Regions from separate parts of the Exiguobacterium sp. SH3S1 genome, predicted to be linked through region 1. Evidence: riboswitches for the same ligand, from Rfam matches in the RefSeq annotation. Region 1 holds a riboswitch; each other region holds the start of a gene.
The links. Region 1 has a riboswitch for S-adenosylmethionine ahead of EVJ26_RS05165 (2,3-diketo-5-methylthiopentyl-1-phosphate enolase). Riboswitches for the same ligand answer to the same signal wherever they lie in the genome.
Positions count from the first base shown of each region.

Region 2: it holds a riboswitch for S-adenosylmethionine, as region 1 does, so the genes downstream of both, metK (methionine adenosyltransferase) here and EVJ26_RS05165 (2,3-diketo-5-methylthiopentyl-1-phosphate enolase) in region 1, are expected to answer to the same signal.
Region 3: it holds a riboswitch for S-adenosylmethionine, as region 1 does, so the genes downstream of both, msrA (peptide-methionine (S)-S-oxide reductase MsrA) here and EVJ26_RS05165 (2,3-diketo-5-methylthiopentyl-1-phosphate enolase) in region 1, are expected to answer to the same signal.

Region 1 covers NZ_SJUW01000003.1:140,975-144,703, reverse strand. The annotation lists gene mtnK (S-methyl-5-thioribose kinase) at 1-590, opposite strand, end outside; SAM riboswitch class I at 672-774, opposite strand; SAM riboswitch class I at 980-1,082, shown strand; gene EVJ26_RS05165 (2,3-diketo-5-methylthiopentyl-1-phosphate enolase) at 1,154-2,308, shown strand; gene EVJ26_RS05160 (2-hydroxy-3-keto-5-methylthiopentenyl-1-phosphate phosphatase) at 2,305-2,955, shown strand; gene EVJ26_RS05155 (methylthioribulose 1-phosphate dehydratase) at 2,952-3,569, shown strand; gene EVJ26_RS05150 (cupin domain-containing protein) at 3,583-3,729, shown strand, end outside.
Region 2 covers NZ_SJUW01000002.1:153,913-157,641, reverse strand. The annotation lists gene pckA (phosphoenolpyruvate carboxykinase (ATP)) at 1-819, opposite strand, end outside; SAM riboswitch class I at 1,137-1,256, shown strand; gene metK (methionine adenosyltransferase) at 1,388-2,596, shown strand; gene EVJ26_RS03535 (YtxH domain-containing protein) at 2,638-3,135, opposite strand; gene EVJ26_RS03530 (GNAT family N-acetyltransferase) at 3,300-3,729, shown strand, end outside.
Region 3 covers NZ_SJUW01000005.1:39,150-42,878, forward strand. The annotation lists gene EVJ26_RS06975 (amidase family protein) at 1-1,068, opposite strand, end outside; gene EVJ26_RS14465 (hypothetical protein) at 1,189-1,350, shown strand; SAM riboswitch class I at 1,395-1,494, shown strand; gene msrA (peptide-methionine (S)-S-oxide reductase MsrA) at 1,557-2,075, shown strand; gene EVJ26_RS06985 (GRP family sugar transporter) at 2,105-2,968, opposite strand; tRNA gene EVJ26_RS06990 (tRNA-Ala) at 3,111-3,183, shown strand; gene EVJ26_RS06995 (four-helix bundle copper-binding protein) at 3,300-3,632, shown strand; gene EVJ26_RS07000 (3'-5' exonuclease) at 3,700-3,729, shown strand, end outside.

The sequences.
Region 1 (3,729 bases):
AGCGCTTCGACGTCCTGACGGAGCGCGGTTTCGATGTTGTTCGATTCGGCATCTTTGTACGGATCGGTGAAGATCAGTTTTTCAGTGATGTCGCACAGTTCCGGGTTGTAGTAATCCCGTTCTTTCCGCTTCTTCTCAATCGGGCCGGCCGTATAGTCTGACGTCTCAAACAACGTCTGTCCTAAAAACTCACCGATGTGACGGGCGAGTTCAGGATACGTTTTCCCTTCCAAATAGCCCGTCCGGACGATATCAAAGTCGGACAAGTCCTCTAAAATCGTGTAGGCGAGCGTCCGGTCACTGCCGAGAACGACCGGGACGAAACGCGGGACGACGCTAGCGAATTCGCGCAACGCGAGCTGCTCGATCCACGCCCGTTCAAGTGTGAGCGGCCAACTCTCTCCGACGACTTTCGCATACGGTAGCGCCTGCTTGACGATGAGGCTCGTTTCGCCTTGACGGATGCGGAAGACGAGGTTCAAGTTGCCGTCCCCGATCTCCTCGCAATGCGCGATGCCCCCATCTTCGAGTAACCCTAACGTTCTGACGTGCTCGACGACTGTCTGTTCTGTAAATGGTTGATAAGCCATGTCTGTTTCCCCTTTCGGTATATTCCCCACAAAAAAAGCCCCTTTCTCCGCGAGAAAGAGGCACAGCCGTAACGGTTGTTCCTCTCATCTGTCAGACGTATGTCTGGTGGATGTAGCACCGTGCCTACTGGTCGGTTGCTGCGGCGTCATCGGGCCAATTCCCTCTGCCAACTCGCGATAAGAGTGTCATATTCGATTGTGTGAACTTGTTGTGATGAATGTTACTTACTCGAGCACCAAGTTGTCAACGTCAATTTTCGGACCCGGTGTTGTCTTTTCCCGGGCATATATAGAAACAATGAATTCAACTATTTTTTCTCAAAAAAAGGAATTGACGAACCGGATATTGTGTGACAAAATTCAATTAAATTTCACAACTTCAAAATACATTCTTATCAAGAGCAGACGGAGGGGACAAGCCCGATGATGTCGCAGCAACCGACCCGATTGGGCACGGTGCTAATTCTTGCAGCGTAAGCTGAGAGATAAGAGTTCATTTTTTTATGATGACCTCTTGCCTCGGCATGGGGTCATTTTTTGTTTGACCGGAAGGAGGAACGAACATGAGTATTACTGCCACATATGAAATCAGCCGGACGAACCGCGTCGCGACTGTCGCCGAGAAAATCGCCCTTGAACTGACCGTCGGCACATGGACGGAACTGCCCCACCTAGAGCAAGAACAATTAAAGGCGTATCGGGGCGAGGTCGTCTCAACGACGCACACGGAAACGACGAGTCGCTTCACAATCCGTTATCCGCTCCATAACGTCACGCCCGACTTCTCATCCATCTTGACGACGACGTTCGGGAAATTATCGCTCGATGACTCGGTACGCTTGATCGACTTGACGTTACCCGAAACGCTTGCGTCTGAATTCCCCGGAGCAAAGTTCGGTGTTCAAGGCGTTCGTGAGTTGCTCGACGTCCATGATCGCCCGCTCGTCATGAGCATCTTTAAAGGGATCATCGGCCGTGATTTACGCTTCTTAGAACAGCAACTTCGAGACCAGCTCGCCGGCGGCATCGACATCGTCAAAGATGATGAAATCCTATACGATAATCCGCTCACTCCGTCGCTTGAACGAGCTAAAATCGGGGCGGCCGTCATCCAAGAACAGTTCGAAACGACCGGGAAACGTTCGCTCTATGCCATCACGCTCAGCGGTCCGGTGTTCGGGCTACGTGACCAAGCGCTCCGCTTGATCGAGGCGGGCGCGACGGCACTGTTGTTCAACGTCTATACATACGGGCTCGACACACTCCGCGAACTCGCGAGCGATCCAACAATTAACGTCCCGATTTTGGCGCATCCGGCGTTCGCCGGCGCCTTGACCGGCTCGATCAGCCACTCGCTCTTGCTCGGGAAATTGTTCCGCCTCGCGGGGGCCGACTTGACGCTGTTCCCGTCCCCATACGGTTCACTCGCGACACCGTCCGATGAGGCGTTCGCGATTCGGGATAGCAGTGCTCGGCCGCACTGGGCGAAGCCGATTCTACCGGTCCCGTCGGCCGGCATCCATCCGGGGCTCGTCCCGGACATCATCCGTGATTTCGGCACAGACGTCGTCATCAACGCCGGCGGCGGCATCCACGGTCACCCAGACGGCGCGGCTGCCGGGGCCCGGGCGTTCCGACAAGCGATTGAGCAAGTAGTGGGCGTGGCGAGCCAGACGAACGAGCTCGAGGCCGCGCTAAAGGCGTGGTCAAAACAATGACGATTCACATCTTGTGTGACTTCGACGGGACGATCACGGCCGAGGACAACATCATCGCTTTGATGCGGGCGTTCGCACCGCCCGAATGGCACGCGCTCAAAGACGACGTGCTCGCTCAAGACATCTCGATCCGCTCCGGGGTCGGACAGATGTTCCAGCTGTTGCCGAGCGCTGACGCTTCGGCGTACCGTGACTACTTGCTGGACCGCATCACCTTGCGCCAAGGTTTCTCGACGTTTTTGGCAGAAGTCCGGCAACAAGTTTGGAAGTTCGACGTCGTCAGCGGCGGCATGGACTTTTTCGTGTACCCGATCTTGCAAGACCACGTCGCGCCGGACCACATCTACTGTAACGTCGCCGACTTCTCGGGCGAGACGGTACGCGTCGACTGGCCCTACGCCTGTGACGCGCATTGCACGAATGATTGTGGTTGCTGCAAACCGACAATCGCCCGGACGATCGTCGATCCCGTTGATCGCTTGATCGTCATCGGTGACTCGGTGACCGACTTCGAGATCGCCAAACGGGCCGATTTCGTCTACGCCCGTGGGCAACTCATCACGCTCTGTGAAGCAGAAGGCATCGCCTACGCCCCGTTCGAGACGTTCGACGACATCACCCATCACATGAAGGAGGTGCACGTATGAGCGTGACCGCACGTTGGCTTGAACTCGCCGACATTAAAGACGAACTCGCCGCGCGCGACTGGTTCCCCGGAACGAGTGGCAATTTGGCGATTCGTGTCTCCGACGACCCGCTGACCTTCCTCGTCACGGCGAGCGGACGCGATAAACGAAAACGGACCGCGGACGATTTCGTCCTCGTCGACGCGGCCGGCAGGTTACTTGGCGAACAAACTGGCAAACCGTCCGCTGAGACGTTGCTACACGTCGAGGTGTTCAACAAGACTGCGGCGACGTGTTCACTCCATGTGCACACGGTCGACAACAACGTCATCTCCGAGCTCCATGCCGTGAACGGTGAGGTCGTCTTCACGGGGCAAGAGATCATCAAGGCACTCGGGTATTGGGAAGAGGACGCGGTCGTCCGGGTCCCGATCATCGACAATCATGCCGACATCCCGACGCTCGCGGCCGCCTTCGCGCCTCACGTCCATTCAAGCACCGGTGCCGTCCTCATCCGTAATCACGGCATCACGGTCTGGGGCGAGACGCCGGCTGCGGCGAAACGTTATTTAGAAGCATACGAATTTTTGTTCAGCTACACGTTAAAACTACGCGCCTTAGGCGTCCATTCATAAGGAGGAACTATCTATGGCAACTGTCTATTTCCAACAAACCGAAGAACGTCTCGTCGACCAATCTGAAGTGAACGTATTTTTAGAATCGCGCGGTATTCTGTATGAGCAGTGGGACATCGCTAAACTTCCGGTCGCGCTTCAAGAAAACTACGAACTGACG
Region 2 (3,729 bases), on a different contig from region 1:
CAAGTTGATCGTCTTGGCGTAGCAACCGCCTTCGATGTTGAAGATGCCGTCTGGTGACCAACCGTGCTCATCGTCACCGATGAGATGCCGTTCCATATCGGCCGATAGCGTCGTCTTTCCCGTGCCCGATAGTCCGAAGAAGAGCGCCGTCTCCCCGGCGTCCGAGACGTTGGCCGAGCAATGCATCGACAAGACGTGCTGTTCAGGTAATAGGAAGTTCATGACCGAGAAAATCGATTTTTTAATTTCGCCGCCGTATTCTGTTCCCCCGATCAGAATGGTACGTTTGGCGAACGAGACGAGGATAAATGTTTCTGAGTTCGTCCCGTCAACTGTTGGGTCGGCCTTGTAGCTCGGTGCATAAATGACCGTGAACGGGTCAAACGCAGCTCTCGTCGGCCACTCTCGCAAGAACAACTGCTTCGCGAACAAGCTGTGCCACGCGTACTCGGTGATGGCGCGTACAGGTAGCGTGTAGTGCTCGTCAGCTCCAGCCGAAGCTTCGAGATAATACAGCTTCTGTTTCGTCTCGAGATGGGTGAGGACTTTGTCGAGAAGAGCGGTGAACTTTTCTTCTGCGATCGGCTGATTGATCGGCCCCCAGTCCACTAACGAGTTGCTGACTTCATCTTGGACGACGAATTTGTCTTTCGGTGACCGTCCTGTGAATTTCCCTGTACTGACCGATAAAGCCCCGTCTTTCGTCAGTACGCCTTCACCGTTACGAATGGCTTCTTCCACCAGTTCTGGAACCGTTAAGTTCCGTAATACATCGGCACCCTTAATTAATTCTTCGATTTTCAGGAGCGTAGTCGCCATCCTGAATCCCACCTTTCCCCTAAATAGATGTGGATGAAATCCGCATACTTCCGCGTTTAATTAGTATGACATTTTCATTATATGTGACACACTAATCGAAAACAAGCATTTCTTTACCCTTTAAAGTAAGCGCTTTCTTACAAAGACATTCTAACATATTCTGTATAAGCGGGGAGTGAAAAAACGGAAACCGTCAAAAAAATGTTTGATATTTCACAAACATAAATGATTTCCGTGATTACGAAGAAATTTACAAATTAAGCAGATACGCTTGACAGAACGGTATGGCATTTATATGATGGTGTTCGTAACGGATACTCTTATTCTGAGCGGTGGAGGGAACAAGGCCCTACGAAGCCCAGCAACCGTCCGATCCTGTAGTCTTTTTCGGAAAAGGTGCTATCCTGAAGCGAAGCGACAGCTTCGAACGATAAGAGGGTAAGGAAGAACGATTCAACCTTTCCCATTGAACGTGGCGAAAGGTTTTTTTCATTACCGTCCCAAAGCAACGCGTAAGGGGAACGAGTACCGTCCACACATCACCCTTATTAATAGGAGGTTTTTCGAAATGTCAAACTTGAACCGTCGACTTTTCACTTCGGAGTCCGTCACTGAAGGACATCCGGATAAAATTTGTGACCAAATCTCAGATGCGATTTTGGATGCAATTTTGGCTGAAGATCCAAACGCCCGCGTTGCGGCTGAGACGTCTGTCACGACAGGTCTCGTGCTCGTAGCTGGTGAAATCACGACATCGACTTACGTGGATATCCCGAAAGTTGTACGTGAAACTGTTCGTGAGATCGGCTACACGCGCGCCAAATATGGTTTTGACGCTGAGACTTGTGCTGTACTCACAGCAATCGACGAGCAGTCAGCAGACATCGCACTCGGTGTCGACCAAGCGCTCGAAGCTCGTGAAGGTCAAATGACTGACGAAGAAATCGATGCGATTGGTGCCGGTGACCAAGGCCTCATGTTCGGTTATGCAACGAACGAGACACCTGAACTCATGCCGCTCCCAATCTCACTCGCTCACAAATTGTCACGTCGCTTGGCAGAAGTCCGCAAAAACGGAACGCTCACTTACCTTCGTCCAGACGGTAAGACGCAAGTAACTGTTGAATACGACCAAGACAACAACCCGGTCCGTATCGATACGATCGTCATCTCGACGCAACACGCAGAAGACATCACGCTCGAGCAAATCCAAGCGGACCTTAAAGAACACGTGATCGCAGCAGTCATCCCGGCTGAACTCATCGATGCCGAGACAAAGTACTTCATCAACCCGACTGGCCGTTTTGTCATCGGTGGACCACAAGGTGATGCAGGTCTTACAGGACGTAAAATCATCGTCGACACATACGGTGGATATGCTCGCCACGGCGGTGGTGCGTTCTCAGGTAAAGATCCTACCAAAGTTGACCGTTCGGCAGCATACGCGGCCCGCTACGTGGCGAAAAACCTCGTTGCAGCTGGACTTGCTGACAAAGCGGAAGTTCAACTTGCATACGCGATCGGTGTCGCACACCCGGTTTCAATCGCGGTGGACACGTTCGGCACTGGTAAATTGAGCGAGACTGAACTCGTTGAACTCATTCGTGAGAACTTCGACCTTCGTCCGGCCGGCATCATTAAGATGCTCGACCTTCGTCGCCCGATCTACAGACAGACAGCAGCTTACGGACACTTTGGTCGCACAGACGTTGAACTCCCATGGGAGCAGACGGACAAAGCGGCATTGCTTGAAGAAGGCGCAAAACGTTTCGCATAAGCATAAAAAAACGACCTTTCGCGAGAAAGGTCGTTTTTTTATTATGCTTGTGGTTTATTTTCGTTTGTTGCGTTCTCGTTGCCGAGTGCTGTATCTTTCGCCTCGACGACTTTCTCACCAATATCTTGCAAATCTGATTTTGTTTCCTGGGCCGTCTCGACGACTTTGTTCACGTCTTCTTTGACCGTGTCGACTTCACCGACAACTTTTTCATAGACGTTTTGCACATCGGTCGACACTTCTTGAATCATACCTGACGCCGATTTCACTTGCTCGATGACTTGAGACGCTTTACCGGCCGGATCTTCTTTGATCGTGTCGACGAGACCGCCGACAGACGACTTCGCATTCGTGAGCGACTGTTTCGTCGTCTCACGGTTCGACGAGCTAAGTAGGGCGATCAGACCGCCGACGAGCGCACCGAGAAGCATCCCGGTCACGACGTTGATTCTAGGACCACCCGAGTTGGTTTGGTCGAATTGGCGATTCGGGTTGTTGGCGTTATCTGCGTGTGGATCGTTTTGTAATGTTGGTTCCATGTCTAAACACTCCTTTGTAAGTTGGCATTGGTACTCATATACCCTAGTTAAAATAGAAAATAACGTTCTGCTTTATTTCGACACGAAAAAGTAATAGAAGGGCAGGATATTTTTTACGTGATGGGGAATGATAGTACTAGATTGGCCAAAAGGGGGAAGCTGTTATGAAGATGCGGGAAGCCGTACCAGAAGATGCCGCCACGATTCGAGATATCGCACTTGCGACCATCAGTGTGACAGATGACGTTCGGTCTAAGGTGATGGAGCGCGCCTATCAACAAGAAGAGATCGTCCGGGCCATCGGTTCGAGTGAAGAAGCGAAAGAACAGTTGTTCATCGTCGGTGAGGCCGAAGGAGACGTCATCGGGTTTTACCATGCGATCGACCGCGGTGATACTTGGGAAGTGCTTCGTCTCTATCTTCATCCGGCTCACCATCGCCAAGGACTTGGGGCAGAACTGCTGACACATCTCCAAGAGCGGAAGGCGCAGCCGATCGAGCTGTATGTCGAGAGTTCGAACGAGCAGGCGATCGCGTTCTTAAGCCATCAAGCGTTCACCGAACTGAACCGAATTCAAGAAGAAGTGTATGATC
Region 3 (3,729 bases), on a different contig from region 1:
CGTAACTTGTCCATGCGGGATCGTTTCCGGGTGACGCTTGTTCCAGTCCATCAAGTCCTTGAGCGTTTCATATGGGAGCGCTGTCGTCGCCAAATACGCCTCAATCCCGAGCTTGAACTCATGGTAGAGGACGTCGCCTTGGTCAAGTCCGTCGTTTGACGGCAGGTCGACTTCGACGAGCTCGACCCCGCTCGCTTTGAGTAACGCCAGCGCTTCTTGATAGAGCGTCTGTTCTTCATCCGACAGTTCCGCCTTCACGAAACCGACGCGCATGCCGACGGCTTGACGCTCGTCGAGACACGTCCGGTACGGTGGACCGGCCGGCAGATGTGTCGTCGCCGGGTCCGAGTCGTCTTCCCCGCACATCGCTTCTAGTGCGAGCACCGCGTCGCGGAGCGTCCGCGCCATCGGACCGGCCGTATCTTGCGACCGCGAAATCGGGATAATCCCACTCCGGCTGATGAGCCCGACCGTCGGTTTGATGCCGACGATGCCGTTATGGACGCTCGGATGGATGATCGACCCGCTCGTCTCGCTGCCGACGGCGAGCATCGTCAAGTTCGCCGCAACGGCAGCCGCCGAGCCAGAGCTCGAACCGCCGACGTCGAGATTGTCACCATACGGATTGAGCGTCTGGCCACCGACCCCGCTCCATCCGTTCGGCATGTCCTCCGTCAAAAAATTGGCCCATTCCGATAAGTTGGTTTTGCCGAGAATGACCGCCCCATGCTCACGGAGGCGGCGGACGAGTTCAGCGTCACGACCCGCAAAGTGATGCTCGAGCGCCACGGCGCCGGCAGTCGTCCTCATGAGTCCCGCCGTCTCGATGTTGTCCTTGAGTAAAACGGGAATACCGAGGAGTGGCAGCCGGTCTCCGCGTCGGTAGGCACGGTCGGCCGCCTCCGCCTCGAACAACGCGTCCGGGTTCACTTGGATGACCGCTTTCAGTTTATCGTTCAAGCTAGCGATCCGTGTCAAATAGTAGGCCGTCACGTCCCGGGCCGTGAACGTCCCTTCTTTATAGCCGCACTGTGCGGTCTCGATGTCTAGTTCAAATAAGTCTTGCATCCAATTCCCTCCTTATAGGCAATGTTATTCGGTATTCGCTGAATGCATCGAATCCCCTTCTTTTTATCGCCATTGGATGTGCAACTTGATACACTAGAAGAAACGTTATTGGAGGTAGCCATGTCCCGCTCTTACATCCTTGTTTTACTGTCCGTGTTCGCCCTGTTCTTTCTACAATTGTTCGGGGATGATTTGCCGTGGGCATTCCCTGCGTCCATCGCCCTCATTATCTTGATTGTTGGTGCCACGCTATTTCAACTTCGGCGCACACCAAATCGTTGACGTTTAAACGAGACAGATGATATGATGCTGTCACCAACTACATATCGATATCTTGAGTGAACGAGAGACCTGGCTCTATGACTTCACAGCAACCTGCTTCGGCAAGGTGCTACTTCCAGCAAGGCATCGCCTTGGACGATATGACAAAACGCTCATGTCGATGACATGGGCGCTTTTTTTGGAATGAACATGAGGGGGATTTTATTTTGGAAAAAGCTACATTCGCAGGCGGTTGTTTTTGGTGCATGGTGACACCGTTCGAGGAACAGCCAGGCATCGAAGGCATCGTATCCGGCTATACGGGCGGACACGTCGACAATCCGACGTATAAAGACGTCAAGACAGGCACGAGCGGTCATTACGAGGTCGTCGAGATCACGTTCGATCCGTCTCAGTTCGCGTATGAGCGCTTGCTCGAACTGTATTGGATTCAGACTGACCCGACCGACGACGGCGGCCAGTTCCAAGACCGCGGGCAACAATATGCGCCCGCCATCTTCTATCATACGGAAGAACAACGCGTGAAAGCAGAACAGAGCCGCGACGCGCTCGCTGCGAGCGGAAAGTTCAAACAACCGATTGTGACGAAAATCTTACCGGCTGACGTCTTTTACCCGGCCGAAGACTATCATCAAGATTATCATAAAAAAAATCCGGCCCACTATAAAGCGGACCGGAAACAATCTGGCCGTGACGAGTTCATCGACCAGACGTGGACAAGCTGACAACGACGGGCCTCATACCCGTCGTTTTTTTAGCTCTTCGCGAGCCCTAACATAAAACCGGCGACCACGATCAGACCGATCCCCATAAACACGAAGACGCGTTCTTTCGACGTCTTTTCTTCTTTTAGCAAGTAAATGCCACCGAGTGTCGCGACGACGACGTTCAGTTGAGACAGTGCGAACGACGTGGCGATGCCGACTTCTCCGCTCGAGACGAACAACCCGAAGTTCCCGATCCCCCAGGCAAGCCCGGCGAAGATGTTCTTGAACGTCTTCGGATCAAACTTTTTCACATCTTTTTCACGAAGACTGAACAAGAGCGCGGCGATGAACATCCCGAGTGACTGCGGTAGGATGGCGGTGATGCCATCGACCTCAAAGTAGTTGGTGAGGACGGCGTACGTCACGTAACCGATGCTCGAAACGAGCAGCACGAGTAGCCCTTTTTTCAAAGCACTACTGCTGTCAGATTCTTTATGTTGTTGATATGACGTCATGACGGCCCCGATGATGATCAAGACGAGGGCCGAGAAGCCGAGCCATAGTTCAGTCGGCGTCTTCCAGTCCCCAAGGACGATGACCCCGAACAGTGATGTCCCGACAAGCTGCATCCCTGTACTGATTGGCATCGCTTTCGAGACGCTCAAAATTTGGAATGACTGGAATTGAAGGTATTGTCCGAGCGCCCAGAACACACCCGATATGAAACCAGTCACGATCGCGAGCGTCGTGAACTCTGGTTTGAAGACGAGCGCGATGACAGTCGCCATTACCATCGCGCCGATCGTCGTGCCGACCAATTGTTGAATCGGCTTGCCGCCGACAATAGATACGATAAGCGGGATACTCCCCCACATGAGTGCGGGCAGTAGCGCCAGCAAAATCATCTCCATATGTTGCACCTGCTTTCTTAATATAACATTCTGTCTGTTCTTCCCGGCTCTAGCGCCCAATAAACTTCAAAAATGATTTTCAAAGTTCTTTCGTTTTTCTTGTTGCCAAATCATTTATTAGAATGATATAATAATTTCCAACGGGGCATTAGCTCAGCTGGGAGAGCGCCACGCTGGCAGCGTGGAGGTCAGCGGTTCGAGCCCGCTATGCTCCATTCCTTAAGTCGGTCCACTGATGTGGACCGACTTTTTTCGTGTCCCCGCCTCGGTTTAAGTCGACACGAACCGGGTAATGATTGTAAGACATCATTTATCTTAAGGGGGACTTCCAATGAACCGAGCCGCTGTCGAAGAGACGATTTTGGCCGTGATCGATTGTATCCGAGCGAGCAATCATTGCTTCTCGAAATGTTTACAAGAAGAAGATCTGCTGATGGTCTCGGAATGCATCCGGTTGACGAAAGAATGCGCCGAAGTCGCCACGCTCACCTTGAACGCGCTCGAAACCGACTCGGCGTTCACAAGACCGATCGCGGCGCTCTGTGCGCAAGTGTGTGATACGTGTGCCGTCGAATGCGGGCGTCACTTGTACGACCATTGCCAACGTTGCTCTGAAGCTTGCTTGCGCTGCGCCGAGGCGTGCCGGCATCTCTCGGCCGCATGATCGCTTTCCCGTCTAACCTTGTGTTAGACTTTTTTTGTACAGATTTTTTGAGAAGAGAGGAACTTTTATGCCACATTCTATTCTAGCCATCGATGTC